DNA from 3 places in the Paenibacillus sp. RUD330 genome. Region 1 is predicted to be linked to each of the others. Evidence: riboswitches for the same ligand, from Rfam matches in the RefSeq annotation. Region 1 holds a riboswitch; each other region holds the start of a gene.
What was found. Region 1 has a riboswitch for thiamine pyrophosphate ahead of thiC (phosphomethylpyrimidine synthase ThiC). Riboswitches for the same ligand answer to the same signal wherever they lie in the genome.
Positions count from the first base shown of each region.

Region 2: it holds a riboswitch for thiamine pyrophosphate, as region 1 does, so the genes downstream of both, CIC07_RS14465 (ABC transporter substrate-binding protein) here and thiC (phosphomethylpyrimidine synthase ThiC) in region 1, are expected to answer to the same signal.
Region 3: it holds a riboswitch for thiamine pyrophosphate, as region 1 does, so the genes downstream of both, CIC07_RS01890 (ECF transporter S component) here and thiC (phosphomethylpyrimidine synthase ThiC) in region 1, are expected to answer to the same signal.

Region 1 is NZ_CP022655.2:1,766,401-1,777,056, forward strand. It holds gene CIC07_RS07785 (glycosyltransferase family 4 protein) at 1-572, shown strand, start outside; gene CIC07_RS07790 (DUF1349 domain-containing protein) at 729-1,334, opposite strand; TPP riboswitch at 2,580-2,684, shown strand; gene CIC07_RS07795 (hypothetical protein) at 2,686-2,892, opposite strand; gene thiC (phosphomethylpyrimidine synthase ThiC) at 2,947-4,707, shown strand; gene CIC07_RS07805 (ThiF family adenylyltransferase) at 4,700-5,917, shown strand; gene thiE (thiamine phosphate synthase) at 5,904-6,785, shown strand; gene CIC07_RS07815 (thiazole synthase) at 7,038-7,829, shown strand; gene thiO (glycine oxidase ThiO) at 7,826-9,016, shown strand; gene thiD (bifunctional hydroxymethylpyrimidine kinase/phosphomethylpyrimidine kinase) at 9,010-9,873, shown strand; gene CIC07_RS07830 (WIAG-tail domain) at 9,963-10,656, shown strand, end outside.
Region 2 is NZ_CP022655.2:3,182,567-3,193,222, reverse strand. It holds gene CIC07_RS14480 (spore germination protein) at 1-1,042, shown strand, start outside; gene CIC07_RS14475 (Ger(x)C family spore germination protein) at 1,039-2,277, shown strand; gene CIC07_RS14470 (GerAB/ArcD/ProY family transporter) at 2,282-3,703, shown strand; TPP riboswitch at 3,779-3,887, shown strand; gene CIC07_RS14465 (ABC transporter substrate-binding protein) at 4,030-5,091, shown strand; gene CIC07_RS14460 (thiamine-binding protein) at 5,121-5,423, shown strand; gene CIC07_RS14455 (ABC transporter permease) at 5,413-6,189, shown strand; gene CIC07_RS14450 (ABC transporter ATP-binding protein) at 6,186-6,962, shown strand; gene CIC07_RS14445 (TatD family hydrolase) at 6,959-8,017, shown strand; gene CIC07_RS14440 (TetR-like C-terminal domain-containing protein) at 8,060-8,629, opposite strand; gene CIC07_RS14435 (MBL fold metallo-hydrolase) at 8,607-9,344, opposite strand; gene CIC07_RS14430 (GNAT family N-acetyltransferase) at 9,599-10,171, opposite strand; gene CIC07_RS14425 (YhgE/Pip domain-containing protein) at 10,272-10,656, opposite strand, start outside.
Region 3 is NZ_CP022655.2:406,454-417,109, forward strand. It holds gene CIC07_RS01865 (sigma-70 family RNA polymerase sigma factor) at 1-1,517, shown strand, start outside; gene CIC07_RS01870 (cold-shock protein) at 1,684-1,884, shown strand; gene CIC07_RS01875 (M28 family metallopeptidase) at 2,183-4,126, shown strand; gene CIC07_RS01880 (energy-coupling factor transporter transmembrane component T family protein) at 4,344-5,132, opposite strand; gene CIC07_RS01885 (ABC transporter ATP-binding protein) at 5,123-6,805, opposite strand; gene CIC07_RS01890 (ECF transporter S component) at 6,810-7,415, opposite strand; TPP riboswitch at 7,570-7,679, opposite strand; gene ssuD (FMNH2-dependent alkanesulfonate monooxygenase) at 7,739-8,863, opposite strand; gene CIC07_RS01900 (ABC transporter ATP-binding protein) at 8,986-9,903, opposite strand; gene CIC07_RS01905 (taurine ABC transporter substrate-binding protein) at 9,961-10,656, opposite strand, start outside.

The DNA of each region.
Region 1 (10,656 bases):
GGGACGTGCTTCTGTTCATGGGAAGGATCATTCCGCTCAAGGGCGTGCATCATCTGCTGCGGATCATGCCGGAAATCATCGCTCTGCACCCCAATGTGCTGCTCGCCGTCGTCGGAAGCCCGTTCTACGGCTCGCACCGGACGACCCGCTACAGCCGCGCCTTGCAGGCGCTGGGCAAGCGTTATCCCCGGCACATCCGGTTCATCCCCTATGTTCCTTATCCGGAAGTGCCGAGCTGGTTCCTGGCGGCGGATGCCGCCGTCGTGCCCTCGGGAGCGCGGGAGGCGTTCGGCCTCGTCAACGTCGAGGCGATGGCGAGCGGCATCCCGGTCGTCGCCTCCCGCGCCGGGGGCATGCGCGAGATCATCGTCGACGGGGAGACCGGGTATCTGGCCGATCCGGCGCGGCTCGAGCAGGAACTCTGCGACCGGCTGCTCGCACTGCTGCGCGATGAGGACTTGAGGGAGCGGATGGGCCGCGCCGGCCGCGAGCGGGTGGAGCAGCGCTACACCTGGGAGGCGACGGCACAGCGCTGGCTGGAGGTGCTTGCGGAAGCTGCGGAGCATCCCTGAGCGGGTGCGAGGCGGCAAGGACGGCTTCGGCGAGGCCGCCGAACAGGACGGAACGGGTTGCAGCGTTAAAGCGTACCCCCGGCAACGCGAAAAAGACCGTATCCCCCTCGTACGGGGAATGCGGTCATTGCATTCAGGCTTTTCATCGTGCCGGCGTCATTTCCCTGACCGGATGTTTTTCAGCGTCTTCTTCTCGAGGACGAAGCCGGAATAAATCCGATCGCCGCCAGATCCGGTCGGGCATTGAGGCAGCAGTCCGACCTTCACCGTCTCCTTCACGGGCAGGGTGAAATACCGCATCATGAAGAAATGGATGCCGTCAAGCGAATAATGAAAAGCGAAGGAAGGGCCGGTGCGGGCGACCTGCAGCCAGACGGAGTTCCCCTCGATGTCGCAGCCGTTCGCATCGTCCGACACCGAGTTGGTGACGACGCTGACGACGGCATGCGTGCCGAAGTCCGTCAGTTCGAAGCAGGCTTTCGCCCAGACGTCCAGATCCTTCATGACCATGATCGAGGCCGAATCGTACATGCTCGTGAACGCATGCTCGACCTTGACGCGCATGACGAAATCTCCAGTGACTTCGGTGTAGTAGAATGGCGCGTTGAGAAGGCTCTCGGGCAGCGTCCCTTCTTCGGATTCCGTACCATGGGGACAAAAGAAATCGGTTTTTTCCGGCGCATGCAGGATGATCCGGTCCGAGTCGAATCGAATGCTGCTTTCGTTCAGCCAGCCAAAAGTCTTAAAAGCGGATTGGTTCAATAGAATTCCTCCTTTGTATAGATTTATATTAACAGTAATTATTATCTAATACGATGGCGAGAGACTTCGGGAAAGGTCAGTCGTTGACTGAACGTAAATAGCCGCTTGGGACGACAATGGTCGTCTCTAGCGGCTTTTCGGAGCGGTGATGCCCGGTTGGCAAGAGAACAGAGAGAGTCGATCAGAATATTATGCCGATGGCTTCTCTTGTCAGGTTCAATGAACAAGCGCAGGACATTTCCGGAATTGATACGTTTATAGCCGCAATCTCCTGTTCCCAGATGGTAAAAAAATAGAGTTTTCTTATAACAAACACGGACTCCAAGGCACAATGACAGATCCGATTGTTCTGAAGCTTTAGTACGGTTACGACGAACTCAACCGGCTTAAAAAAGTCGGGCAAACCGAAACAACTGCAATCGCTGAATATAGCTATCATTCAAACGGATTGTTAAAAGTCATCAGGTTGGAAAATGGAACATCCAGCACGATGAATTACAATGGGTACGATTCAAGCGACTTGACGCAGCTGCAAGGGGCGTCTACGGTTATAAACCGTCATTCCTATACATGGAGTTCGGATGGAAATCAACTTTCTAAAACGGATCTGGTGGCTGGTTAATCTAAATCTGTCCAATAACTGGAGAGTTGTTAATAAGAAGATGGTATGGGGCAGATGGTAGAGCTATCAGACATGTAGATTATACCCATCATATAAACGCTAAAACTCATCCAGAAGCACCGCATGAGCATACTTGGACTTATGATAAAGATGGTAATCCATCTAGAAATTAAAAGGAGAGATTAGAAAGTGGGATACACTGAGCTTGTCCAACGTGTAGGATGGGGTGAAGAGTTCCATTCTATTATCTAGGTGATGAGTTCTGGATTAGTAGAAATAAAGATGGTCTCTATCTAACTCAAGGAAAGAACTCTTTTACACAATCCTTTCTTACAGCAGAAGAATTGCTTAAAAATGCATGAATAGATGAAAAAACAATATTTGAATTATGTGAAATGATTGAAATTTAATATTTGAACTGACCTTGGCTTCAAGCCTTTCAAGGTTTTTTAGTGTTCTCTAAAATAAAGAAATTTAGGGTATAGAATTACTTTCATATATAAAGACACCTATAGAAATGAGTTTTATATTAATATTTTCTGATTATTTTTATTTGGTTTATTAATTTAATGGAGCGGGCCACTGGTTGACAACTTCCACCACCCGGCTTATAGTCATACCAAGATATCCACTAGGGGCGCCCGCACGGGCTGAGATAAAGCGCAAGCTTTGGTCCCTTCGAACCTGATCTGGGTCATGCCAGCGTAGGAAAGTGGTCGAACATGCCTTTTATTTGGCCTGTGCCTCTTTTCGCCGCTTCCAGACCGGAGGCGGCTTTTTGCCGTCCTCCGGCGGAAAGCGGAGGAAGAGCAGGCGCACCCGATCTGCTAACCGCAATCTGCCGATGAAGGCGGATGCGGCGAGTAGAATGTCCTGGACAGCCTGCGTTTTTTCAACGCAGACAACCGGAACTTGAGGCATGACCGGCATTTCCAAGCGTGCAGCCCCCTGGCGGATATCATGATCCGTTAAGGGGGCTTTTGATTTTCCATGGCCATACATACCGAGCCGCTGCCGGGCAGCCGCAAAGTCTACATGCAGGGAAGCCGGGAGGATATCATGGTTCCGATGAGGGAAATCTCGCTCTCGGACAGCGAGGTGCGCGGAGAGTCCATTCCCAATGCGCCTCTGCGAATCTATGACGCAAGCGGTCCTTACACGGACACCGATTACGAGGCGGATGTCGCGATAGGCTTGCCGCCCATGCGAAGAGGCTGGATCGCAGAGAGGGCAGACACCGAGGCCTATCAGGGCCGGATCGTCCAGCCCGAGGACAACGGCTTCTCCGACGCAGGCAAAGCCGCCGAGAGGGGAGCGGAAATTTTCCCGCCATCCGGCAGGCTGCCGCTGAGAGCTCTCGCAGGGGGCAACATTACCCAGCTGCATTATGCAAGGCAGGGCATCGTGACTCCCGAGATGGAGTTCATCGCCCTGAGGGAGGGGATGGAAGCGGAGTTCGTACGCTCCGAAGTCGCGGCGGGAAGGGCGGTCATTCCGGCCAACGTCAACCATCCCGAGAGCGAGCCGATGATCATCGGACGGCATTTCCACGTGAAGATCAACGCCAACATCGGCAACTCCGCCGTGACCTCCTCGATCGAGGAGGAGGTGGAGAAGATGACGTGGGCGACCCGCTGGGGAGCCGATACGATCATGGATCTGTCCACCGGCAAGAACATCCATACGACGAGAGAATGGATCATCCGCAACTCTCCGGTTCCGGTCGGGACCGTGCCGATCTATCAGGCGCTGGAGAAGGTGAACGGCAAAGCCGAGGACCTCAGCTGGGAGGTGTTCCGCGATACGCTGATCGAGCAGGCGGAGCAGGGGGTCGATTATTTCACCATTCATGCCGGCGTGCTCCTCCGTTATGTGCCGCTGACCGCGAAGCGTCTTACGGGCATCGTCAGCCGGGGAGGGTCCATCATGGCGGCCTGGTGCCTCGCCCATCACAGGGAGAACTTCCTATACACGCACTTCGAAGATATCTGCGAAATCATGAAAGCCTACGACGTGACCTTCTCGCTCGGCGACGGGCTGAGGCCGGGGTCGATCGCGGACGCCAACGACGAGGCGCAGTTCGCGGAGCTGGACACGCTCGGCGAGCTGACGAAAATCGCCTGGAAGCATGACGTGCAGGTCATGATCGAAGGTCCCGGCCATGTTCCGATGCATCTGATCAAGGAAAATATGGACCGCCAGCTCGCCGTCTGCGACGAGGCTCCCTTCTACACGCTCGGTCCGCTCACGACGGACATCGCGCCGGGCTACGACCATATCACAAGCGCGATCGGGGCGGCGATGATCGGCTGGTTCGGCACGGCGATGCTCTGTTATGTGACGCCCAAGGAGCACCTGGGGCTGCCGAACCGGGAGGATGTGAAGGAAGGCGTCATCACGTACAAGATCGCCGCGCATGCCGCCGATCTCGCCAAGGGCCATCCGCAGGCCCGAAAGCGCGACGACGCTCTGTCCAAGGCCAGATTCGAATTTCGCTGGCGCGATCAGTTCCATCTGTCGCTGGATCCCGAGCGGGCGATGGGCTACCACGACGAGACGCTCCCCGCGGAAGGCGCCAAGAGCGCGCATTTCTGCTCCATGTGCGGGCCGAAGTTCTGCAGCATGAGGATCACGCAGGACATTCGGGATTACGCGGAGAGGGAAGGGCTGGACACGGCGGAGGCGATCGAGGCGGGCATGAAGGAGCAGTCGGAGGCGTTCAAGGCCGGAGGCGGCAGCATCTATGCTTGATCCGGCGGCAACAAGCCGATCCGAGGCGCAAGACGCCATTCAGGAACGGTATTCCCGGCAAATCCGCTTCGCTCCCATCGGCTGGAAAGGGCAGCGGCGGATCGGCCAGGCCGTCGTGCTTGTCGCCGGCACCGGCTCGCTCGGAGCTTCGCTGGCGCAGCATATGGCCCGGGCAGGGGTAGGCGAGCTGCGGCTTGCCGACCGCGACTACGTGGAATTCAGCAATCTGCAGCGGCAGATGCTGTTCGACGAAGAGGATGCGCGGCTGGCGCTTCCCAAGGCGGAGGCCGCCGCACGGAAGCTGAGGCGGATCAACGGCATAATTGAGCTCGAGGCGTTTGCCGCCGATTTCACGGCTCCCGGTCTGCTGGAGAAGATCGCGGGCGGGTGCGATCTGGTGCTTGACGGTACGGACAATGCCGCGGCCAGGCTTGTGCTGAGCGATTACTGCTTCCGTGCCGGCATTCCGTTCCTGTACGGCGGCGTCGCCGGCGCGGCCGGTATGAGCGCTCCGCTCATTCCCGGCGCGACCTGCTGCCTGCGCTGCCTCATCGGGGGCGAGGAGGAGCAGGAGAGCGGACAGACCTGCGAGACGGCGGGCATGATCTCGCCGGCCGTGGAGATGGTCGCCGCGCTGCAGGCGGCTGAAGCGCTCAAGTGGCTGGCAGGCGATAGGGAAGGAATGCGCCGCACGCTCGTCTCTGCCTCTGTGTGGCCATACGCGATGCGCGAGACGAAGCTGCCCGGACCGTCAAGGCTCTGTTCGATTTGCGGCTGCGCAGGAGCGGTGCAGGAACGGAGCGGGGGAGGGACGCGTTCGGGAACGCAGGATGCTTGGCGGGAGGATGAGGAAGCGGAGTCTTTATGGGGAACAGGTCGAGAGTTCCTTCCGAAAGCAGCCTCGGAAGCAGCCGGAAGCAGCCGCCGCCAGCACGCGGCCGTTCTGTGCGGCCGCGATACGTTCCAGCTGCAGCTGGAGCCTGCCGAACCCGGAACGTATGAGAAAAGGCTGGAGAGGCTGGGCTGCCGGCTGACGCTCAATCCTTATCTGCTGCGGGCAGTGCTCCCGGACAACGGGAAGCTCGTTGTGTTCCCGGACGGCAGAGTGCTGGCGCAAGGCGCCGCGGACGCTGACACGGCCTGGGAATGGTGTCGTCATTATTTGGGCGCGGAAGCGCCGGAGAGAGAGGCCAAGGATGAAGAAGCTTGAGTTCAGCCTGTACGTCATTACGGGCGAGGGCTGCCATCCCGGAAGAAGGCTGGAGGATGTCATGCGGGAGACGCTTGAGGGAGGAGCGGATATCCTGCAGCTGCGGGACAAAAAAGCTTCGCTGCGGGAGCTGGGAGAGAAAGCGGGCCTGCTGCGCAGGCTTACGAGGGAGTACGGAGTGCCGTTCATCGTGAACGACCATCCGCTGCTCGCGCTTGAATCCGATGCCGACGGCGTCCATCTCGGGCAGGACGATCTATCCATCGCCGATGCGCGGGAGCTGCTCGGTCCGGAACGGATCGTCGGCATCAGCACCCACAGCCTGGAGCAGGCCTTGAAGGCCGAGACGGCCGGCGCCGACTATATCGGAGTCGGGCCGGTGTATCCGACGGCAACCAAGCCGGGCCGGGCGGCGGTCACGCTGGACTACGTCCGCCAGGCGGCGCGGCATGTTCGCATCCCCTGGACGGCAATCGGCGGCATCCATCCCGGCAATGCAGGCGAGGTGCTCGCCGCAGGGGCCAGGAGATTGTGCGCCGTCTCCGCGGTTGTCGGCAGCTCCGATCCCGCAGCCGTCTGCCGGGAGCTGAGGAGCCTCATCGCTGCCGCAAGCGAGGCTGCAGCCGGTTTGAACGCTTCATCGGGAGCTGCTTCCCGACCGGGCAGCCCGCTTCGGCTCACCTTGAACGGCAAGGAAATCCTTACGCCATCGGCAACGCTTCAGGAGCTGGTCGAGTCGCATGGCCTATCCGGCCAGAGGATTGTCGCCGAAGCGGATGGAATCATCCTGCCGCGCGGCGATTGGAGCCGGCATCGGCTGGCGGATGGAATGAAGATCGAGCTGGTCCACTTTGTAGGGGGAGGCTGAGTGATGGATGATGAAATGAAGGCTCAAGCAGCGGCTCATGCAGCGGCTCATGCAGAGTCTCGGACAGAGACTCGAACAGAGACTCGAACAGAGGCTCAGACAGAGGCTCGGACAGAGTCCCAGACAGAGGCTCGGACAGAGTCCCGTACCGAGTATCGAACCGAAGCTCGAACCGATGGTCCTGCCGCTGTCCGAATCGCTGGCCATGCGAAGCCTCAGCCGGAGCGGGGGCTGGACCGGGATGCCTGGAAGGTGGGCGAGACCTGGCTTTCCTCGCGCTTTTTCCTCGGAACGGGCCGCTTCCCGAGCCCGGCCGTCATGCAGCAGGCGCTGCGGGCAAGCGGTGCGGAGGTCATTACGTTCGCCGTCCGCCGCGTCAATCTGGAGCAGCCTGAAGACGATTCGATCCTGCAGCATCTGCCCGAAGAAAAGTTGATCTACCTTCCCAATACGTCGGGCGCAGGCAATGCGGACGAGGCGGTGAGGATCGCGCGCCTGGCCAGAGCGGCCGGGCTTGGCAGCTGGATCAAGGTGGAGATCAGCGCGGATCCGCGCACGCTGCTGCCCGATCCGCTGGAGACGCTGAAAGCGACGGATAGGCTTGCGGCCGAAGGCTTCACGGTGCTGCCTTACATCTCGGACGATCCCGTCCTTTGCCGTCGTCTGGCCGAAGCCGGAGCGGCGGCCGTCATGCCGGGAGGAGCCCCGATCGGGACCGGACTCGGCATCCTGAACCCGTACAACCTCGGGCTGATCGCGGAGGAATCGCCGGTTCCCGTCATCGTGGACGCCGGACTCGGCTCGGCGAAGGACGCCGCTCTGGCGATGGAGCTCGGGGCATCCGCCGTGCTGGCCAATACGCCGGTGGCGCGGGCGGCAGATCCCGTGGCGATGGCCGAAGCGATGGCGCTCGCGATCCGCGCCGGCCGGTTGGCCAGGCTCGCCGGCCGCATCCCCGCGCTTCCCTATGCCTCCGCGAGCAGCACGGAAGCCGGCGCCCTGTACCCGCGCCAAGCCGATCGCTCGGGAGCGTGGAGGCAGTGAGGGAAAGGGTGCTCATCCTCGGAGGCGGCATCATCGGGCTGAGCTGCGCTTACGAGGCGGCAAGAGACGGAAACCGCGAGGTGACGATCATCGACAAGGGCGGCTTCGGCGGGCAGGCAACGGGAGCGGCGGCGGGCATGCTGGCACCGTACTCGGAAAATGCCGAGCAGCCGGATGCTTTCTTCCAGCTGTGCGCCGACAGCCTGCTCCGTTATCCGGATTGGGCGGCAGACATTGAGGAAGCCAGCGGCATGAAGGTCGAGCTCAAGCGCACCGGCAGCGTCGGCGTCGCTTATCATGAAGCGGATCTGCTCCCGCTGCGCTCGAGGCTGGACTGGCAGCGGGCGGCCGGCAGCGGAGCCGAGCTGCTGAGCGCCGCCGAGCTGGCCCGTCTGGAGCCGCTGCTCGCGCGGGGAGCGGCGGGCGGCATCTACACGCCGTCCGAAGCCCACGTCGAGGCGCCCCGCCTCGCTGCGGCGCTGGCGGAGGCTTGCAGGCTGGCCGGAATCAGGATGATAAGCGGAGCCGGCAGCCTGCGGGAGCTTGCCTTGCCGACAGCCGGTTCCGGGGAGCGGTCCGTCGCTCTCTCGACGGATTATTCGGGAGAACACGAGGCCGACAGGCTGCTGATCTGCACAGGCGCCTGGTCCGGGGAATTCGAGCGGATGTTCGGCTTGCCGGAGTCCATCCATCCGATCCGCGGTCAGATCTGCGCCTTCGACGTGCCAGACGGCGCGGTCAGGCATATGGTGTTTTCAAGTCAGGCCTACTGGGTCGGCAAATCGGGGAATGCCCTCGCATGCGGCGCTTCTGAGGATGTCGCCGGATTCGACGCCTCGGTCACGGAGAAGGGAATCGGGCGGCTGGAGCGGTGGAGCAGCCGGATATTCCCTTTCCTGGAAGGCGCGCGTCCCAAGCTGCGCTGGGCCGGGCTGAGGCCGGCCACCCGCGACGGGCGTCCGCTGATCGGCGCCTTGAGCGATCATCCTCAGGTCATCGTGGCGGCCGGCCATTACCGCAACGGCATTCTGCTTGCTCCTGCGACCGCAGCGGCCGTCACGGAGCTGCTGGATGGAACGAAGCCGGATCGGATCGCTTCCTTTTCCCCGGAACGGTTCGCGCCAGCGGCAAGGGGCGGAGCGGAAGCGGCCAGAGGCATTTCGGTCAGGGAGGGATTCCTTTGCTAGAGACGGCTGCCGGGCAAGGCGACGGGCTGCGGGGAGGCGGGATTAGGAAGGTGCTGACGATCGCAGGCTCGGATTCCGGAGGAGGCGCGGGCATTCAAGCGGATCTGAAGACGTTCCAGGAGCTCGGCACATTCGGCATGAGCGTCATCACCGCGGTGACGGCGCAAAATACAGTCGGCGTGCACGGGGTCTACCCTCTCCCGGTTGAAGCGGTGGAGGCTCAGCTCGACGCCGTCATGGGCGATATCGGAGCCGATGCCGTCAAGACGGGCATGCTGTTCTCGCCGGACATCATCCATGCGGCAGCTTCGAGGCTGGAGAAGGTCGCGGCCCTCAAGCTCGTGGTCGATCCCGTCATGATTTCCAAGCATGGCTCCCGGCTGCTGCGGGAGGATGCGGCTGAAGCGCTTCGTCTGCGGCTGCTGCCTCTGGCGGAGGTCGTTACGCCTAACATTCCGGAAGCCTGCGCCTTGCTCGGTCTGAAGGAGAAGGAGATCGGGAGCCTCGAGGCGATGAAGGACGCTTCCAAGGAAATGCTGAAATTCGGGTGCAGGCATGTCTTTCTTAAAGGCGGCCATCTGGCCGGGTCGGAAGCCGCCGCAGACGTTCTCCTGTCCGCCTCTCTTCCGGACGGCCCCGTCGTGCTGACAGCTTCGCGCATTCCGACGGTCCATACCCATGGGACCGGCTGCACGATCGCCTCCGCGCTTGCCGCCCTGCTCGCAAGAGGCCTGGACATGGAGGAGGCGGCGAGGGGGGCCAAGGCGTTCACACTTGCGGCGATCGCATCGGGCGGGCCGCTCGGAGCAGGCACCGGCGCGCTCTGGCATGCCGCCTGGCGCAGTGCGGACAGCTGAGGTTCCGCGCTGCTTGCAACGTCATGGTATCCGCCTGCCGGGCAGCCGCATAGGATAACAGTACTATGCATGGGTGGAGGAGCTTGACGATGAAGACGAACGGTAGGCCCGCAAAGGGCAGCAAACCTTATGTACCCGGCGGGGCGCCGCTCGCGCCGAAAGCCAGGAGCCAGCAGGGAGGCAAAGGCAAGCAATCTTCCAGGCCTTTGTACCACTATGACAATCCCAACATATCGGAGATCGATTGGCTGGACGATATTCCGGCCCCTGTCCGCGTCCCGTTGGAGGCCAAGGAAAGCGGAGTCCCCAAGGTCAAGCTTCACGGCGTTGCCTTGGAGCGCGTCTCGGACACGCTGCCCTGGGCCGGAACGGAGCCGGAAGCCGAGTTCAAGCCATCGGCGCCAGCAGAGGCCGCCCTGTCGGGTTATAGGGAGCAGCGTGAAGAGATTTTGGCGGAAAAAGATCGGCCCGGATATGACGTGAGCGAGATCCGATACAGCTCGGCTCTGTCCGTCCGCGCTCCGGGGCCGGCGCGGCTGCTGCCGCGGCAGGCGTTGGCCGAAGAGATCGGGCCGGCCTCTCCCGATGACGCCGCAAGGGAGACTGTGAAGGGTGCTTGCGTGCAGCACGGAACGATTCCGTTCGCTTTCCGGGACCGCGCCAGGATCGACCTGATCATTCCGCTGCAGACTCCTTTCCTGGACAGCGGGTATTCGTTCGTCTGCTCCCTCGATGTTCCGCATTGCCACGCTGTCGTGCGCGCCAAGCTGACGGCAGAGGCGG
Region 2 (10,656 bases), 1.4 Mb from region 1:
GACGAATGTCGGCCTCATCCGCAGAATCATCCGCTCGGAGAGGCTGACGGTGGAGTCGCGGCGCATCGGGCGGGAGACATGCACGGAGGTGTCTCTGCTGTACATGAGCGGCATCGCGGATGCCGAGATCGTGCAGGAGGCGCGCAGTCGCCTGGACGACATCGACATCGACAGCGTCCTGGACAGCGGCTACATCGAGGAGTTCATCCAGGATTCCTCGTTCACCCCGTTCCCGACCGTGCTCAACACGGAACGTCCCGACCAGGCGGCAGCCGGGCTGCTGGAGGGACATTTCGCGGTCGTGGTCGACGGCAGCCCTTACGTGCTGCTCGGTCCCGTGACGTTTTTCCGGTTTTTCCAATCGCCGGAGGACCATTATCAGCGCTTCGACATCGCCAGCTTCCTGCGGCTGATCCGGATCGCGGCCTTTTTCATTTCCATGCATTTGCCGGCTCTCTATATCGCCATCACGACCTTCCATCAGGAAATGCTTCCGAGCAATCTGCTCATCGGCTTGTCCGCGCAGCGCGAGGGGGTCCCCTTCCCGGCCTTGGTGGAAGCGTTCCTGATGGAGCTGACCTTCGAGGTGCTGCGCGAGGCGGGGGTCCGCATGCCGCGCGCCATCGGACCGGCGATCTCCATCGTAGGAGCGCTCGTGCTCGGCACGGCGGCCGTGCAGGCGGGGCTGGTCTCCGCGGCGATGGTCATCATCGTCGCCTTCACGGCGATCTCCAACTTCGTCGTTCCGCAGATCAACATCGCCATCGCCGCGCGGCTGATCCGCTTCCTGCTCATGGTCAGCGCGGGAATTCTCGGCTTTGTCGGCATCATCTCGGTCGATCTGTTCGTCATCATCCACCTCGCCGGCCTGTATTCCTTCGGCGTGCCCTATCTCAAGCCGGTCGCTCCGTATGTCAAAGGCGAATGGAAGGATACGTTCGTCCGGGCGCCGCGCTGGAGCCTCGTCAGACGGCCGGTCATCGCGCAGAAGGGAGGCAGGCGCAGGCAGCCCGGAGGCAAGCCCAAGCGCCAGAATTCATGAGCCGGGGCATCGTCGGACGTTGGGCGCTGCTGCTGGCGGCGGCGCTGCTGCTCCTTCCGCTTGCCGGCTGCTGGGACCGGAAGGAGCTCAACGAGCTCGGCATCATCTCTGCGACCGGCATCGACCTCACCGAGGAGGGAAAGTGGAAAATCAGCTATCAGCTGGTCATTCCAAGCGCCATCTCTTCCCAGAACGGCTTCACGAGCACGACGGAATCTCCGGTCAACGTCTTCTCCACGGAAGGAGACAGCGTGCGGGGCGCCGTATCCCGGGCGACGCAGGAGATGTCCCGGAGCCTCTACTTCGGGCACAACCAAGTCGTCGTCATCGGCGAGCGCGCCGCCCGCAAGGGCATCGGCGGCTTGCTCGACGTCTATCTCCGCAACGGCAATTCCCGGGAGACGGTCATGGTGTTCGTGACCGAGGGCGAAGCCCGGCCCATCCTGGAGCAGCTGCTTCCGATGGAGAGGATATCGGGCACCGCCCTGACGAAGCTGATCGCGCTGGAAAAAGAGAGCGGGGGCAACTTCCGCCCCCAGACCGTCTATTCGATGCTGCTGCAGCTGCTCGGCCCTCTCCACGCTTCCGCCGCTCCCGGCATCGCGATCAGCGGATCGGGCGAGGGCGTGCGCAACGTGGACGCGAACAAGAACACGTCGACGCCTTCGAAGGTGAGGCTGCAGAAGCTGGCCTTGTTCCGGGACGACCATATGATCGGCTGGATCCGCACGCATGAGAGCCGGGGCCTGCTCTGGCTGCGCAGCGAAGTGTCCGGGACGACGATCTCCTTTCCATGCCGTGAAGGAGGGCCCAAGGTCAACAGCGCCCGGATCACCGGGCTCAAGACGAAGATGAAGCCCTCGCGGAGCGGAGACGGCTGGCTGCTCCAGGCGAATGTCGAGGCGGACGCAACCCTGTTCGAGTATACATGCGGCGGAAATCTTCATGATCCGGCTGCGGTTGCCGGCATCGAGCGCCTGCTCGGCCAGCAGGTCCGATCCGACATCGAGGACGGACTGAAAGCTTCCCAGAGACTGAAGGCGGATGTGGCCGGCATCGGCGAAGCGGTGCGGCGGAAGTATCCGCGCACGTGGAAAGGAATCGCTTCGGAGTGGAACGGCAGGCTCTACCCCGAGATGAAAGCCGAGATCAGGGTCGATGTCGGACTGATCAAGACAGGCCGGAGCAACCGCTCCTACGAGCAGGCGAGCGAGGACAGCCGGGAGAGGAAGTGAGGGCATGAAAGCCAAGGAAGCAAGCGTAAGCGCGGGGCAGATCGCCGTCTTTCTCGTGCTGTTCACCATCGGCAGCACGCCGATGTTCGAGCTCGGATCCGAGGCGGGACAGGATTCCTGGATTGCGATCGGCATCGCCGCCGCCGCGGGCTTCTGCCTGCTGCTCGTCTACCGCGCGCTCTACAACCGGGCCCCCGATACGAATCTGGCCGGACTGTACAAGCTGCATTTCGGCAAGCTGCTCGGCGGCCTGCTCGGCGCGGCGCTGGCTGTCGTCTTCGCCCTGGAATCGATGCGCAACGTGCGCGACTTCGGGGAGCTGATCTCCGCCACCTTGCTGCCGCAGACGCCGATGTGGTGCACGATGCTGGTCCTGACGGGAATCGTCTACTACACCTCGAAGCAGGGAGTAGAGGCGTTTTTCCGGGTCAACCAAGTGCTGATTCCGGTGCTGGCCGTCAGCTACATTTCCCTTCTGGGGCTGTTTCTGGCGTCGGGCCTGCTCGACCTCAACCGTCTGCGGCCCGTGCTGGAGCATGGCTTCAGGCCTGTCCTGCACGCGGCGTTTCCCGATATCCTGTCGTTTCCGTTCGGACAGGTCATGGTGCTGATGATGTTCTGGACCTATGCGAGGCGCTCTCCGTCCACGGGCGCGATGTCTTATGGCGCCTATGCCGGCGTCTCGCTGTTCCTGATTGCGGTCAACATGGTGCTGATCATGGTGCTCGGTCCGGAGCTGTATCGGCTCGCCGAGCTTCCGACGCTGGAGGCGGTGGAGCAGATCCGGCTGTTCAACTTTCTGGAGCGGCTCGATATTCTCGTGACGCTGCTGCTGTACATCGGGCTGTACGTCAAGGCGACCGGACTGTTTTTCGGTTCGGTCATCGCTTTGCGGACAGCCTGGGGAGTTCCCTATCGGGCGGGCGCCCTCGTCATGGCTCCGCTCATCTTCACGGCGAGCCTCCTGGAGCCTGTCCTGTCGCAGCATTTATGGACGGGCATGACCGTCTACCTGAAATTCAGTCCCTATTACCAGATCGCGCTTCCGCTGCTCATGCTGGTCATGGGAATCGGCTGGGTCAAAAAGAAAGCGCAGCGGCAGGCGGGGCAGGGCGGCGGAAAGGCGGGAGCCGGCGGGCAGGCCAAGGGCCGCGGAGCCGGCGGCCAGAGCGGCGGCGGCCAAAGCGGTGCCGGAAAGGCAGCCGGCGGCGCCGGGACGGGCCGAGGCGGACAGCCGGGGAACGGGCAGGAAGGCGCCGATGACAGCGCCAACAAGGCCGGAGGCCAGGACGGGCAGGAAGGCGCCGATCAAGGCTCGCAAGCCGGCAAGGACGGCGGGCGAAACAAGGCTCGCGGAGCGCCGGCCGACTCCGGCGCCAAGAAGCCGTCTTCAGGCTCGGAAAGTCCGGAGGCCGGCTCTACATGATGCCGCGCGCCCGCAAATTTCGACACGGAAGGTTGCAATAAAAGGCTCCTCTGCTATAATGGCTCTATTGACAACCGAATGAGCCTGGGGAGCTGGCGTACGCCGGCTGAGAGGGGAGAAGCATCCCGACCCGTTAAACCTGATCTGGATAATGCCAGCGTAGGAACCGCATGTCAGCCGAGCCTTTTGCCGCCCTCGGGCGCAAATGGATTCAAGTGACGAAGACGTCTTCCTTGGGAGACGTCTTTTTTTATTCCCTGACATGCTGGCGCTCCGGACAGGGCTCGGCCGGGCTCACGGCTGCGAGAGAAAGAAGGGGAAGCAACATGGGCATTCCAAGCAAGATGGGCAAAAAAGCGGGGCTGGCCGCGCTTGTTCTGGCGACGCTGCTGGCAGGCTGCGGCAACGGCAGCGGAAACGGCGCAAGCAGCGGGAACGGCGGCGCGGCGACGCCGGCGCCTTCCGGCACCGCCACGGCCGCGCCGGTCAAAAAAGTGAAGGTCGTCCTCGACTGGACGCCGAACACGAATCATACCGGGCTGTACGTCGCCCGGGACAAAGGCTTTTTCCTGAACCACGGCCTCGACGTCGAGATCGTGCAGCCGCCGGAGGGGACGGCCGCCGATACGCTGGTCGCCAAGGGGGAGGCTGAATTCGGCGTCGGCTACCAGGAGAACATCACGCTCGCCCGCAGCGAGGGCTTGCCGCTCGTGTCGCTGGCGGCCGTCATCCAGCACAACACTTCCGGCTTTGCTTCGCCGGAAGCCAAAGGCATCAAGGACCCGAAAGCATTCGAGGGCAAAACCTACGGCGGCTGGGGAGCGCCGGTCGAGCAGGAGGTCATCTCCTCGCTCATGCAGGAGCAGGGCGCCGATGTCGGCAAGGTCAAGATCGTCAACATGGGCAACGCGGACTTTTTCACCGCCGTGAAGCGGAATATCGACTTCGCCTGGATCTATTACGCCTGGACAGGGGTAGAGGCGGAGCTGCGCGGGGAGAAGCTGAACATGGTGTACTTGACCGACTACAGCAAAAAGCTGGATTATTACACGCCGGTGCTGGAAACGAGCGAGAAGCTGATCCAGGAAAGCCCTGATGTGGTGAAGGCATTCATGGCCGGAGCTTCCGAGGGCTATGCCTACGCGATCTCCGAGCCCGCCGCCGCCGCGGACATCCTGATCAAGGCCGTTCCGGACCTCAATCCGGAGCTCGTGCGCGCCAGCCAGAAGTGGCTGAGCCCCAAATATCAGGATGACGCTCCGCGCTGGGGCGAGCAGAAGGCGGAGGTCTGGACGAACTATGCCGAATGGATGCATGAGCACAAGCTGCTGGGCACCTTGCCGGATCTGTCCAAGGCGTTCACGAACGATTACTTGCCGGCATCTTGATGCCGGCTGACGGGGAGAGGGAACCGGATATGGCCAATGCACTCGTAAGCATTCAGATTTTGCCGACGACGCCCGGCGGGGAAAGCGTGCTTCCGTACGTGGACCGGGCGATCGAGATCATCAAGGAGGCCGGCGTTCCGTACCGTGTCGCGCCGCTCGAGACGACGATGGAGGGCGACCTCGTGCGCCTGCTCGCCGTCGTCGCGGAGATGAGCAAGGAGATGGCGGCGATGGGCTGCCCGTCCGTCATCTCTCAGGTGAAGATTTACTACAACCCGGAGAACGGCGCCTCGATGGACCGGCTGCTGGAGAAATACCCGGATGGACAGTAGAACGATCCGATGGGGGGCTCTGCTGCCCCCGGTCGTCGTCATGGCCGCCTTCCTGCTCTTGTGGGAGGCGGCCGTCCGTCTGTCCGGGACGGAGGCGTGGCTGCTGCCCGCCCCGAGCGATATCGCCCGCGATGCCTGGGCGGCCCGCCCGAGACTGGCAGAGCACACCGGAGCGACCTTGAGCCTGACGCTGCTCGGCTTCGCCGGCGGCGCGGCCGCGGGCCTGCTGCTGGGAGCCGTCCTGCACCTGCTGCCGCTCATGAGGTCGGGCTTCTATCCGCTGCTCGTCCTGTCGCAGAACATTCCCGTCATCGCGATCGGGCCTCTGCTCGTCATCTGGTTCGGCTTCGGGCTGCTGCCCAAGCTGCTGCTCGTCATGCTCGTCTGCTTTTTCCCCGTCTGCGTCGCGATGCTCGGCGGCCTCCAGGGAGCGGATCCGGGCCTGGAGCGGTACATGCGGATGATCGGAGCGGGGCGCTGGCGCCGCTTCCTCAGCCTGGAGCTGCCCGGCTCGCTGCCGCAGCTGTTCTCCGGCCTCAAGATCGCCGCTTCGTACAGCGTGACGAGCGCGGTCGTGGCGGAGTGGATCGGCTCCGACCGGGGGCTCGGCTACTTCATGCTGCTGTCCTCCAAGGGCTTCAAAACTTCGCTCGTATTCGCCGGAGTCGCGCTTGTCGTGCTGCTCAGCCTGCTGCTGTTCGCAGCTGTCGCAGGAGCGGAGAAGCTGGCGCTGTCCTGGCGGCCGCGCAAGGAGGGAGGACGATGAACATGCTTGAAATCCGGAATCTGCGCAAGTCGTTCACCGGCCGCGGCGGCGTCATCGAAGTGCTTGGCGGACTGTCCCTGACTGTGGGCGAAGGCGAGTTCGTCTCGCTCGTCGGCCCTTCCGGCAGCGGCAAAACGACGCTGCTCAGCCTCATCGGGGGGCTGGAGCGGCCGGACTCCGGCGAGATCATGCTCGCCGGGAAGCCGGCTACGGATGGAGCCGGCCGCGCCGCCTACATGCCGCAGCAGGCCGCGCTTCTGCCCTGGAGGACGGTCCAGGGCAACATCGAGCTGGCGCTGCGCATCGCGGGCAGAGACCGCGCCGGGGCGAAGCGTCTTGCCGAGGAAGGACTGCGCAGGCTCGGTCTGGAGGCCTATGCCCGCTCGTATCCGCATGTGCTGTCCGGCGGCATGCAGCAGCGCGTCTCGTTTTTGCGCGCCCTGCTGTCCCCGCAGCCGCTCATGCTGCTCGACGAGCCGTTCGGAGCGCTCGACGCGCTTACCCGGCAGCGGATGCAGCGCTGGCTGCTGTCGCTGTGGGAGGAGGAGCGCCGCTCGGTGCTGTTCGTCACCCATTCCATCGAGGAGGCGCTGCTGCTGTCCGACCGCGTTCTCGTCCTGTCGGCATCGCCGGCCGTCGTCGTACAGGAGCTCCAGGTGCCGTTTGCGCGCCCGCGCAGCGGAAAGCTGGGAAGCGATCCGCGATTCGGCGAGCTGAAGGAGTCGCTCTATGAATCGCTCGGAAGCCTGGAAGAGGGGGATATGCCGCTATGAACCCGTTGGGAGCAGATGCTGGATCCGGAAAGTCGTCATCGCCGCCGGCTGGAGCTGCCGTGAAGGGCTCCGAAGCTGGAGCCGTCGGGGAACGCACCGCAGCTGGAGCTGCCTGGAAGCGCTCCGAGCTGGAGCCGTCGGGGAACGCGCCGCGGCTGGAGCTGCCCGGCAGCGCTTCGGAGCCGGGGCTTCCGCAGACGCCGCAGAGCCGGGGCGACGCCTCCGACTGCCGGAATGAAGCGGCGTCGATGAGCGGGGCCCGGCTGCCGCTCATCGACACCCACATCCATCTGGAGCAGTATGCCGCGGATGAGCTCCAGAGCATGCTGGAGCAGTCGTTCAGCGGCGGCCTGACGGGGGCGGTCGCCGTGTCCATGGATCTGGATTCCGCCAAGCGGACGCGGGAGCTCGCCCGGGCGCATCCCGGCCGGATCATGCCGGCTTACGGCTGGCATCCGGAGCAGGAGCTTCCGGACGAGGCCGAGATGCAGGCGCTGCTGACCTGGATCCGGGAGCGCCATGAAGCCGGGGAGGCGTTCGCGATCGGCGAGGTCGGCCTTCCTTACTACATGCGGACGGAGGCCGAAGCGGCGGGACGGAAATTCGACGACGCGGGGCATTTGCGCATCCTGCGGGAATTCGTCTCCCTTGCCGCCGATACCGGACGAGTCATCATTCTGCATGCCGTCTACGAGGACGCCGCCAAGGCGCTGGAGCTGCTGCGGGAATTCGGCGTCGCCCGCGCGCATTTCCACTGGTACAAGGGAGACGAGGCCGTGACGCGAATGCTCGCGGATGCCGGATTCTACATCTCGCTCACTCCGGATGTGCTCTACGAGGAGGAAATCCGCCCGCTTGCCGTCTCGTACCCGCTGGAGCGTCTCATGACGGAGACGGACGGTCCGTGGCCGTTCGAGGGGCCGTTCGCCGGGCAGGCGACCCATCCGCTCATGATGCGGGAGTCGGTCGGGGAAATCGCCCGTCTGAGAGGGATGGACGAGAGAGAGGCTGCCTTTGCGTTGGCGGCGAACGCGCGCCGGCTGTATTTTTCCTGAGACACGAAGAGGCGCCCGGATTGTATCCGGGCGCCTCTTCGATTATTTTGCCCGTTGCCGAAGGCCTTCCATATACGTATCCACCAGCATGCGAAAAGTGGCGTCGGTGTCCAGCGGCATGCCGAAGCCGCCGACTCTCTCCAGCGAAACGAAGCCATGCAGCAGGCTGCGGATGCCGCGAACCGCATGGATGGCGGCATCGCCCTGCAGCTCGAAGCCGGACAAGGCATCGAGCGCAAGCCGCACAACGGTTCCGCCGGCCTGCTGAAGCTGCTCGTCCTCCGGCTCGGGAGCCCTTTGGACCGCTTCGTACAGTCCCGGATGCGTCCGCGCGAACTGAAGATAAGCGGCGCAGAACGAACGCATGGCCTCGTCGCCTTGCTTGCCGTCGAGCGCCAGCACGAGGCGGCCGTTCAGCCGCTCCAGCGCGTTCAGCGCGAGCAGCCGCCGGAGCTCGGGCAGGCCGGCCACATGGTTGTAGAGAGACGGAGAGCGGACGTTCAGCTTCTGGGCCAGCGACGCCAGCGTCACGGCCTCGAAGCCATGGGCGTCGGCAAGCTCGGCCGCCGCTCCCAGCAGCGCTGCTTGGTCAAGACCGATTCGCGGCGACATGGGCTTTGCCTCCTTGGCGGAATTCGGCTTGCCGGATGGCCTGTTGCAGAGCGGCTCCCGGCTGCTGCATCATGCGTCCGTGGCCGGCTGCGAGAAGCGTCGGCTTCAGAGCGGCAAGCTTGCGGGCGGACTCCAGCGCGACATCCGCGTTCCAGGTAGCCATGGCGGGAAACGGGAACAGGATCCGCATCTGGCCGCTGACGGCGAGGCCGCCGCGGACCTGGAACGCATCCCCGACCAGCAGCGACCCGTTGCGGCCATCGAGGAACGCCATCGAGCCGGGAGTGTGTCCGGGAGCGGCGATGGCGGTCAGCGAGCCGAGCGCGTCGCCGTCCCGCAGCAGCACGTCGGGGCGGGTCTTCAGGTTTTTCGGAATATCGCCGCGGATCGGAGTGGACGGCTCTCCTTCGTCAAGGGACAGATCCCCGACCAGCAGCCTTGCATCTCGGGCTGACAGATAGACGGGAACATGAGGCAGCGCCGACTTGAGAGCGTCCAGCGCTCCGACATGGTCGCCGTGGGCATGGGTCAGCACGATGCGGGCGATCGGCTTGCCGATCGAGGCGGCCGCCTGGAGGATGCCCTTCGAGCTGTACGGAAGCGCGGCGTCGATTAGCGTCAGCCCGTCTTCCTCTTCGACGAAATAAGCGTTGACCGGGAACAGGCGGGGGAGAAAGGCCAGCTGGCGAACCGTTTGGTTCCGAACCGTTTTCATAGGGAATCCGCTCCTTCATTAAAACTAATCTGATTAGTCTCAATATAACTAATGATATTAGTTTTCGCAAGCCCTTTTTTCGCAACCTGTGTATTTGATCGCTTTCTTGCCTTGCTGAGAGCGGACGGAAGCGGCAAAAGCCCCGTCCCTGTCGGCGGATGCCCCCGGCAAAAAAAACAGCGGCAGAACCGAATGGGCGTCAAGCCAGGTTCTGCCGCTGTTCAAGTTTCGCCGATGGACAAGCCGCAGCTTGCTCACCACAGCATTCTTTCGCCGAGCTCCAGCTGCACGCCGCCAGACCGGAAGGACTCGCGATGGTGGCGGGCCTTGGGAGAAGCCAGATGAAGCATGGTCGCGAGGCCGAGGGAATCGCTGCGCAAAGGCCGCTCCCGCGTGCCGCCGATCAAGGCAAGCCCGCCGGCCCGTTCCCATCCGCCCCGGGTATAAAAGGGGACCAGATCGGCATGGCAGGTGAACAAGCTTATATCGGCTTTTTGCGACATCGTATAGGAAAAGGCTTCCCGAATCAGCCTCAGTCCGAAGCCTTGCCGGCGGTAGAGAGGATTCGTCAGCACTTCGCTGATTCCGAAGGCTTCGTACGTCTCGCCCTCATGAAGCATCGTCATGCGGGGAATGGCGAGATGGCAGATGACGACGCCGTTGTCGGCATAAATCAGCGAATGGGGCCGGGTGGAGGGCTGGCCCGGCCAAGCGGCGGGCTCCCCGTCCCGGAACGCTTGGGGCCATTCCGTCCGCATGAAGGCGATGATCTGGTCTTTCAGGTGTGCAGGACAATCCTCCTGGGGAATTTGCAGCAGCTGCATCATGGCGTTCTTCTCCTTATCCGGTCAGGCTCCGACAATAAGAGTGGACGGCGGCCTGTCCTGTCAGAATACCCGAAGCCGGCTCGGAAAAGAAGCCCGGCCTTCACGCCGACGCCGGAACCGTGTCGGCCTTGCTGCCGGTCCGGGGTTTCCTCCATCCCGATCCCAGCAGCGCCAGAAGGCATCCGCCGGCGATGCATGCCAGCACTGTGGCGCTGCCGCCGGCTGAGTCCAGGCCGCCGAAGTACATCACTTCCCGCAAGCCGTAAGCCGCGAACCGCAGCGGAGTCCAGGAGTAGATCCAGAGCCGGGATGTCTCTGTCAGGAATTCCGGGGCCATGTTGAGCAGAGGCATGGAGAAGAACATGAGCAGGACGAGAATTCCCATCGCGGGGAACCCGATCCAGTTGAGCAGCGCGGACTGCAGCATATAGAAGGCGGCGGCGGCAAGCCAGAGGAACAGCCAGGTGTCCAGCGAGTGCGCGAGC
Region 3 (10,656 bases), 1.4 Mb from region 1:
GGAAATTCTCGCCGATGGCGGCGGCCGTCGCGAGGGAGAGGCTGCCGGACTCCGACGACATCGAGGATGCGGTGCAGGAGGCTTTCACGCAGGCTTATCTGCATAGGCATTCCCTGCAGGACGTCGAAGCTTTCCCGGGTTGGTTCCGCACCATCGTGGAGCGGCAGTGCTACCGGATGATGCGGCGCCGGAAGCTGCCCTCGGCTCCATATGAGGATGCCTTGCTGCCGGCGAATGGAGAGTCGCTGGAAGAACAGGTGGAGCGGCGTCTGGAGGCAGAGGAGCTGCGGCAATCGCTGGCCTCTCTGCCTGCGAAGCAGCGGACCGCGGCCGAGCTGTATTACTGGCGGGGGTACTCGCTCGGAGAGATGTCTGCCTTCCTGGGCGTGCCTTCATCGACGCTCAAGAAGAGGCTGCACGACGCCCGCCGTTCCCTCAGGCGCGCCATGCCGGTAGCGGATGCCGCCGCCATGCTGAAGGATCTATACGGAGGAGGAGACAACATGCTTCATATCACGAACGGAGACTGCGCCGCGCAGAAGCTGCGGGAGTCCGGCATCGGCGGCGAGATCGTCGCTTGGCGGGAAGTGTACAACCATGGCCCTGTCTTTGCAGACGGCGCAGACAAGGCTGGCAGGGAGCTTCGGGCGGAATATCTGGAGCAGACGCTGGGAGTGCCGCGCGAGGAGTACCTGTCTGCCTGCGAGGCTCAGGAAGCCAGGCTGGGAGAGTTGGAACGCTTCGGCGAGGCCGTGCTATGGTTCGAGCATGATCTGTACGACCAGAGCATGCTCGCCTATCTGCTGCATGAGCTCGCGGGGCGGATGCCGGAATCGGTCAAGCTCAGCCTGCTCTGCATCGGGGAGTATCCGGGCGTGGAGCCCTTCATCGGGCTCGGCCAGCTGTCCGGAAGGCAGCTGGGGGCATTGTCCGGCACATGGCAGTCGGTCGGGAAAGAGCAGCTGGAGCTTGGGAGCGGCTTATGGGAAGCGTATGCGTCCGGAGATCCGATGAGGCTGCAGCGGCTGCTGGACGGCGATATGTCCGCTCTGCCGCTGGCTCACGATGCGTTCCGGGCACATCTGGCGCGCTTTCCTTCCTCCCGGGACGGGCTGGGCAGCGCGGAGCGCGCGATTCTGGAGCTGGCAAGGGAGGGGGATCTCGCGGCGGATGGGATGTTCCGCATCTTCACCGTGAAGATGCAGCTGCTCGGAATGGGGGATCTGCAATTTCGCCATATCCTGAACGGGCTTGCGGAGCAGCCTGAGCCATTGCTTGCCTGGATGGACGGCGATTCGGGTCCGCCGCCTGGCCGTGGTGCGGCATTCCGGCAGGGAACGCTCGCGCTGACGGCATTCGGAAAGCGGGTGCTGGACGGCGAGGCCAACCGCAGCGAAGGCGGGGAGTGGGACGACTGGTACGGAGGCGCTCATGTTTCGGGCAGCCGCCCGGAGTGGCTCTGGGACGGACAGACGGGGCGGCTGGTGGAGAATTCGGCCGTTTCGGGCAAGGATTGATACAGACTTGTTGCGTGACAATTCTGCCTATGGTAGTATAGGCGTAATATCTACTCGGATGAATTCGCATAGCTGAACAGTTACTTGAGCGTACCGAAAGGCCTGCCGTAACCCGCTTCGCTTATGTCGTATCTTCACCAGGGTAACCAGGGCAGGAGGTGTCAACATGCAAAGAGGAACTGTGAAATGGTTCAACGCCGAGAAAGGCTACGGCTTTATCGAGGTTGAAGGTGGCGGCGACGTATTCGTCCACTTCTCCGCAATCACGGGCGAAGGCTTCAAAACGCTTGACGAAGGTCAAAGCGTGGAGTTCAACGTCGTAGAAGGCAGCCGCGGACCGCAGGCTGAAAACGTAGTTAAGCTGTAAGCTTGATTGCAAAGAGAACCGGGATCCCAGGATCCCGGTTTTTTTGTTTTGAGCGAGGGATTGGAATGAACCCGATCCTGCCGATGGATTCAAAGACAGCGGCATCATTCATTCCCTTTTTTGGCATGGAGCGCAGGCCGCGATGAGGGCGGCCGGAATCGGAAGAGGAACCGAATATAGGGTTGTCGATTTCTCGCGAATGCTGGGGAAATCGACAACAATAGGGAATAATGGGTAGAAATAAGGGTTTGATGTTGGTAAAATTGCCCTGACTAATGAATAGACAGGGGGAAATCGCTTGCGAGCATGGCGTGCTTTACTCCTTCTGGCCATCGCCTCTGCCATCCTGCTGGCCGGCTGCGAGGCCTCGGGGGAGCGGCCGCCGCAGGAGCGGATCGTCAAGCTGCTGACGGCGAAGAAGATGGAGGGCAGGCTGGCCGGGACGGCCGGCAACGAAGAGGCTGTCCAAGCGATTGGAGAGGAATTCGCCCGCATCGGCCTGGAGAAATACAGCGGGGACGACTACCGGGTCCTATTTCCGTACCAGGCGGCAGAACGCAAGGAGATCAGCCTGAAGGTGACGATGAAGGACGGCAGCGTCAAGGAGCTGGTGTACGGAAAGCATTTCCGGGAACGCGTCATCCGGATGGATCTCGACGCTGCGGCCGAGCTGATGATGGGCGAGGATTCCATCGACTCGCTGACGGCCGGCACCGCATTCGTGGCGGCATCGGAGGAAGAGCTCGATCGGGCGCAGAGAAGGAGCACGCGGTTCATCCTGGCCCGCACGGACATGTTCAAGCCATATCCCGCCCGGCGGAATCTTAATGTGCCCGTCGTGGATATCAATGACGATACATATGGCTTTCTGAAGAAGAAGCAGGAGGAAATTGAAAGCATCTCTCTGCGCATGAAGTATGAGGACAAGGAAGAGGCGAAGGCCGCCAGCGTCATCGGCAAAATCTCAGGTACGTCCGCAAGCGGACCGGATCACCACGTCCTCGTCCTTTCGGCGCCTCTAGATTCCCTGGGCTCGGACGCGGGGAAGGTCTATGAGGGCGCTTCCCGGGCCGCGGCTGTCAGCGTGCTCGCAGGGCTAGCGGAATCGTTGAAGGCCCTTTCGGAAGAGAGGCCGTTTTATTCCGACATCATCTTTTGCGCCTTCAACGGGAGGGAAAACGGGCTTCAGGGAAGCCAGGAGCTCGTCAATTCCATCTATGATCCCCATGTACACATTTCTGCGGTTAACCTGGATGCGATGGGGGTCAAAGGCAGCAAGCTCAACTTGCTTGCCGACAACACGAGGAATCGGTTGGTGACCTCGCTGGCGGATGAATTGAAGCAAGGCGGCTTCAATGCGGAGACACGCAACAGCTTTGACGGCGACCATGCCTCCTTCGGCTATTATTCTCTGCCTGCGGTGTCGTTCGGGCTGGAGGAGCCGAACGGCGTTCGGACTGTCCGGGACCGGGCAGAGGATCTTGATTACGGGGAGCTGTCGCGAATTTCCGGCATCATTCTCGACTTTGTCCAAAAGCAGGACGAAGAGGCGAAGCTGGAGCATAATCACGCGGAGGCATATCCGTTCGGCCGGGAGAAATCGATGTATGAATACCAGGACGTCAAGCAGCAGCTGGTGCAGAGAGAGATGGCCAAGCTGGCGTTCAAGCAGTACGAGCTGTTCGAGAATAAAGAACAGGACATTCGGGAGCTGGTCTCGAACCCCTATCAAAACATGGAAAAAGAGGAATTCCAGAATCGATATCCGGGGTATTCTCTCCCGCAGAGCGTGGGGGGATATTCTCTCCGAAGCGTGATTGCCATCCTGGACGAAAAAGCTTTCGGAGCGGGAAATGTGGATGAGTTGGAGCCGAATCGGATTTATACGTCGGACAAGACATTTGAAAAAAAGGATATCAATGAATTGAGTCTCAGCTATGAAGGGAAGAATGGTTCGGTTCTGTTTTTATCCGTGCTGAACGGAGAGGGAAGCTCGTTCCTGCAGGATTCCGGTATGATCCCATCTCGAGAGGTCATGAGAAACGGTTTGGAATTCACGATCTATGATCGCGCCGGAACAGCTTATTCGGTGCTGTACCCGTTCAACTCCGGAGGAAAGGACTACAAAGCCACCCTGGTTGCCTACGTGATGACGGATACGGGCATGTCTCCAAAATGGGAGCTTGACGATGCGGAGACGGCCGCGCTGCTGAAGGGAATCGACTGGAAGGGCCTGGCTTGAGCGAAGGGAACTCCAGGGGGAGCCGACGCCGTACGGAGGATAACGGACGCTCTGCTCGGGCATATGGATTGGCGCAGATTCCCCGGGATGAGGCAGCCGTTAAAACGGCAAGTACGTCCATCCGCAGAAACAGACCCTGGAGAGGGCAGTACTCCAGGGTCTGTTTCGGTATTTCATGAACCGCCGCGACGGCTGCTTCCCTGGCAACCCTCGTCCGTCAACGGACGTCGGTTGCGGCAAGCAAGGGATAATGAGTGCCGAGCAGCCAAGCCAGCAGCCAGAGAGCGGCGATGGAGACCGCATACAGGCCGTCGATGCGCGACCAGCCATAGATGTAATAGTACGTGCGCTTGCCGCTGCCGCTGTGGAAGCGTCGCGCCTCCATGGCGGCGGCCATCCGGTGGGCGCGCCGGATGCTCTGGGCCAGCAGCGGCAGGGCATACATGCGCAGGCGGCCGTAGATTCCTAGGCGTCCGGGGCCGGCTCCCCGGATCTGGAGCGCTTGGCGGAGCGTGAAGAATTCATCCGCCAGCAGCGGAACCATATTGAGCGCGGCCAGGAAGCTGTAGGCATACTTGGGCGGCATCCGGAGCTGCTGCATCAGCGAGTAGAATAAGGCGACCGGACGGGTCGTCAGCGCGAAGGCGAGTCCGACTGCCGCGACCTGGACCGAGCGGAGCCCGAGATGCAGCCCGCGGTAGAAGCTTTCCTCCGTGATTCGGATGAGGCCCAGCTCGAACCAGAGCGTAGCGCCGGTGCCGAACATGATCATGCCGGAGGCCGACGACACGAACACAAGCAGGAACGGAGAGGCATACAGCAGCACGCGCAAAGGCGGGTGCCCGGTAGCGAGCAGCGGCAGCAGGGATGCGGCTGCGAGCAGCGCCATGACATTGGGGTCGTGGACGAACAGGGCGGCGACGAACAGCAGCACGGACGCGGCGAGCTTCAGCGTCGGGTTGACGCGATGCAGCCAGGTTTCTCGATGGGAAAAGGTCAGATGCATGCCGTGCCGCCGCTCCTTTCCGTAACAAGCCCGCCGTCGACGAGCCACTGCCGGGTCGCGAAGCGCCGGACCAGCTCCGGATCGTGGGTGATCATGAGAATCGCGCAGCCGTCGGAGCGAAGCCGTTCCAGCTGCTCCATCATCCGCACCGTGCCGCTCGCGTCGAGGCCGAAGGTCGGCTCATCCAGCAGCAGCAAGCGCTGGCCGCCGACCATGGCGGCAGCGACGCTGAGCCTGCGCTTCTGTCCCATCGACAGCTGGTAGGGATGGCGGCCGCCAAGGCCGTCGAGCGCATAGTTCTCCATGAGTGTCCTTGCCCGGCTGCTTCGCTCGGGCTCCCGCAGCGGACGAGGCAAGGAGTAGGCGAGCTCGTCGAGGACGGTGTCCGTCACGAACTGGAACTCGGGATTCTGGAAGCTCAGCGCGGCATGCTTGGCCATATCCCCGGGCTTTTTCAGGCTTTGGACCGGAATGCCGGGAATGTGCAGGATTCCCTTGGTCTTGACCAGCTTCATGATGGCGAGCAGAAGCGTGCTCTTGCCGGCTCCGTTGACGCCGGTGACGGCGATCCAGTCGCCGGCGTTCACCGCGAGCGGGCCGGTCCGCACCTTGGGCCGGCCGCCGCGCCATCCTTCCAGGCCGTCCAGCCCGAGCAGCAATTCGGCGGAACGGGCGGCAGGCGACGGAGACATCGTTGCGGGGCGGATTGCGGCATTATGATCGTAATCCTCCCAGAAGCCGGGGTACCAGATCCCGTATTCCCGCAGCAGCTTCCGATGCTCCCGGAACACGAGGCGGGGAGAGCCGTCGGCCATGATGCTCCCGTCGGGTCCGAATACGATGACGCGGTCCATATCTTCGGCGATGCCGGCGATCTTGTGCTCGACGATGATGACGGTCCGTCCGCCCCAGACGGAGCGGAGAGAGCTCCATACCTGCCGCGTGCCCTCCTCGTCCAGGAGAGCGGTCGGCTCGTCGAGCAGCAGAGCATCGGGCTCCATGGCGATCATGGCCGCGATGGCAAGCCGCTGCTTCATTCCCTGGGACATGCCGGCTACCGGAAAATGGGGGTCTGCCAGACACAGGCCGACCTCATCAAGACAGCGGGAGATGCGGTCCGGCATTTGCCCGCGCGAAATGCCCGCGTTCTCCAGCGCGAAGGCGATTTCTTCGTCGGCATACGGCATGCAGAACTGGGAGTCCGGATCCTGGAACACATAGCCGGGCCGGGCAGGGACAAGGCAGCAGTCCGCCTTCATCGGGATGCGGATGGCCGACGGCACCAAGCCGCCGAGCACCTGCAGCAGCGTCGACTTCCCGCAGCCGCTCGGTCCGAGCAGCAGCACCTTCTGGCCGTGTTCGATGGTCAGGCTCAGTCCTTTGAAGAGGAGCGGAGAGTCTTCTCCGGGATAACGGAGCCGCAGGTTCTCCACGCGCGCCGCTGGCCCGGCATCGTGTACGGGCGGCACCGGCCGTCTTGCTGCAGGCACAGCCTCGCCGGCATGGCGCCGCCGTTCGGAGCCGATTGCCGAGGCATTCGCCATAGAGGGCAAGCCGCTCCCGATGGCGGATGCGGGAGCTGCAAGCGGCGTCGAAGCCGCGCCGGTCTCCCTGCCGTTCGTCGGAGTGCGGCTGCGAATGCAGCCTTTCAGGATGACGTCTGCAGCGTTCATCGCCTTACCCCAGCGCCTCGTAATCCTTGTCCGAGGCCGGGTGGATGAGGCTCAGCACGCCGGTGCGCTCCAGCGCCTTGGCCAGCGCCCAGGCGAACAGGCCGGCGATGACGACGCTGCCGAGCAGACGCATGGAGACGAACAGGGTGTAGTTCCAGGCGGTCATTTTATCGATGTAGCTGTAGTGCGCGTCGATGAAAATGGAGACGACGGCGGAGCCGAGAGACGCAAGGATCGTCACGATCGGACCTGCCTTCCGGTACAGGAAGGCGGCGAAGATGATTTCGGCGCCGAGGCCCTGCAGCACGCCGTAGACGAGCGTCGAGGCGCCCCACGATCCGCCCATGAACGCTTCCAGCGCGGCCGCGGCCGTCTCGGCGAGCAGCGCCGCTCCGGGCTTGCGGATCAGGAGGAAGGCGAAGGTGCCGGCCATGAACCACATGCCGTAGCTGAGCTGCTCCGCATGCAGGCCGAGCGGCTTGAGAATGTCGTACATCGGATTCCAGATGCGGTAGATGATGCCGAAAACGACGGCTACGACAAGCGTGACGAGAATGTCGGCGAGCGTCAGTCCTTTTGGACGGTCGGCATTGGGCATGGCGGTGGACATAAGCATCAGACTCCCTCTCAAGGAAAAATGGAATGTTCCCCACAGATGGCTGCTGACCCGGCCCGGCCTCCTCCCGGGGGCATAGGAAAAGCCCGCCGGGAGCCGGCGGGCAGAGGGAATAAAGGCATATCCGCGCAGGATGGGCATAAGGCCCGGCGGCGCGGTGCATTCTCTCTACGCTGGCATTACCCAGATCAGATCAATGGTCAGCGGCATACGGCCGCAGTCTCAGCCCGACTTCATCGAGCCCCCATGCATGCTATGGAAATTGTCCTTACTATAACGTGAAAATCTGGAAGCGGCAAGAGGCATTATGGCGCCGGTCAGCGGGGAGCGATATTCTCCGCGAGCAGCTCGCCCATCGGCGACCAGTCCGGCTCCTGCGGACGGGACGGGCAGGAGACGGGCAGCAGCGGGAACAGCAGCTCCGCGATGCGGTACGCCTCTTCCAGGTGAGGATAGCCCGACAGGATGAACCTGTCGATGCCGAGCGCCGCATATTCCTTCAAACGAAGCGCGACCGATTCGGGATCGCCGACGAGCGCGGTGCCGACTCCGCCGCGCACGCGGCCGATGCCGGTCCACAGGTTGGGAGAGATCTCGTCCTGCCCTTCGCTGTCGCGGACCAGCTGCGTCATGCGGCGCTGGCCGACCGAATCGAACCGGTCCAGCACAGCCTGCGCGCTCCGGGCGTCCTCCTCGCTGACATGGCGGATGAGCCGCCGGGCTGCGTCCCAGGCTTCCTCCGCCGTCTCGCGGACGATGATCTGCACCCGCAGGCCGATGTCGACCTGCCTGCCGAGAGCGTGGGCGCGGGAGCGGACATCCGCGATTTTGGCCGCCACCATCTCCGGCGTTTCGGCCCAGGTCAGATAGGTGTCGATATGCTTGGCGGCTACGGCATGGCCGGCTTCCGAGGAGGCTCCGATATAGAGCGGCGGCGACTTGCGGCCGAAGGGGGGATATTGGAGCCGGGCTCCTTCCACCTGGATATGCTTGCCGCGGAAGGTGACCTCCTCGCCGGCCATCAGGCGATGCCATACTTGAAGGAACTCGTCCGTAGCCTCGTACCGGTCGGCATGGCTCAGAAAAATGCCGTCTCCCCGCATTTCATGCGGATCGCCTCCGGTGACGACGTTCACGAGCAGCCTGCCCGAGGAAAGCCGCTCGAACGTAGCCGCCATGCGGGCGGCGATCGTCACCGAGACGCCTGCCGGACGGACGGCCACGAGAAAGCGGAGGCGCTCCGTGGCGGTCATGAGCGCGGATGCGACGACCCAGCCGTCCTCGCAGGCATGGCCGGTCGGCACGAGCATGCCGGTATAGCCGAGCCTGTCGACGGCCTGGGCGATTTGCCGGAAATAAGGCAGATCGGTAATTTTGGCGCCTTGCGTCGTGCCCAAGTAGCGCCCGTCTCCCATGGTAGGGAGGTACCAGAATAGTTCCATGATGTCTCCTCCTGCTATTTTGTCCGATATCCTGTTCAGGATAAGCGGGGGCCAGCCGTCCGGATCGAGCGGTCCGACAGGCTGATGAACCTGCGACGGGCCGCTCCCGTCTAACGATGAATCTAAGAACGGGAAGGCTCCTGCCCGGATGACGGGCCTGCGAACGGCATCGCGTCCGCTCGTCCGGCGAGTCCTTGCCTGGCCGCGCCTGCCGGCGCGCCATCCGCGATGCGTCCGATCAGCCATTCGCGGAGCTCGGCGAACTCCCGGCTGGATCGCAGCGGTATCGTTCCTTCCTCGTGCAGAGGGTTGGCGAAGTCCTCGACGATCCGGCCCGGAGACGGATGCAGGAGCAGGATCCGCCGGCCGAGCAGCAGCGCCTCGTCGACGTCATGCGTGATGAAAAGAATGCATTTGCCCGTCTTCTTCCAGATCTCGCCGACATGCGTCTGCATGGACTCGCGCGTCAGGGCGTCCAGCGCGCTGAACGGCTCATCCATGAGGATGATGCTGGGGTCGGCGGCCAGCGTGCGGGCGATGGCCGCCCGCTGCTTCATTCCTCCGGACAGCTGGTGGGGATACATGGACGCGGCGGAGGCAAGGCCGACGAGCTCCAGATAGGCTGCTGCCTTCCGGCGGCGCTCGGCTTTGGGCATGCCGGCCATTTTCAGGCCGAACTCGACATTGCGGGCAACGGAAAGCCACGGGAACAGGTTGGCATGCTGGAAGACGACGCCTACCTTGGTATCCGGAGCGGAATGCTCCGCTCCGTCGATGACGATGCGGCCCTCCGTCGGCTGGATGTACCCTGCGATCAGATTCAGCAGGGAGGACTTGCCGCATCCGGACGGACCGAGGACGCAGATGAATTCATCTCCCGCCAGCTTCAGGCCAATGTCCTGCAGCACGGAAGGGGCAGCCGGCGAAGCCGGACCGTAGCGAAGGGAGATATGCTCCAGACGGATGCGGCCTGCAGCGGCTTCGCCGGGCGGCGGCACAGGCACGGATGCGGTGCCCGTTCGTTGGGCTGTCACGGTCATGGCGGTTCCTCCTCATGAGCGGTATGGGAATGCAGGCGTTGCGCACGCCTCAGGCCGTTACTTTGAATAAAAATCGCTGCGGACCGCTTCCTGGAACGTCTTCAGGTCGGGCGCGGACTTGATCGACTTCTGCTCCACGAGGAAATCGGCCGTTTCCTTCAGCAGCGCCGCGAAGGCTCCGGGCTTGTCGGGCGTGCCCATGTACTCGGGCAAAGTCTGCTCGGAGGCGTCCAGCACGGTGATCTGCCTCATCGCCGTCAGCGTCTCTTCCGGGGAGAGGCCGAGCTCCTTGGCGAGCAGGACGGACGCGTCCTCGGCATGGTCCCGGTAATACCTGGTCCCCTCGTCGAGCACCTCGATATAACCTTGGACGGCTTCCGGGTACTTGGAGGCGAACTCCTTGCTCACGACGCCGAATTCTCCGGTAATGCCGCCTCCGGCCGCGACTTCCTTGGAGGTGACGATGACCTTGCCTCCGTCGGCGATCAGCTTGGACTGGACCGGCTGCCAGATGTAGGCTCCGTCGATGTCGCCTCTTTGCCACGCTGCGGCCATTTCGGGGGCGGGCATGTCGATGATCTTGATCCCCGACGGATCGATGGCCTTCTGCTTCAAGGCGGAGAGCAGGCTGAAATGGGAGGTGGAGCTGAAGGTGGTGGCGATCGTCTTGCCCTTCAGGTCCTCCAGGCTGCCGATGCCTGCCGACGTCTTCACGACGAGCGCCTCGCTCTCGCCGATGATGTCGTGGATGTA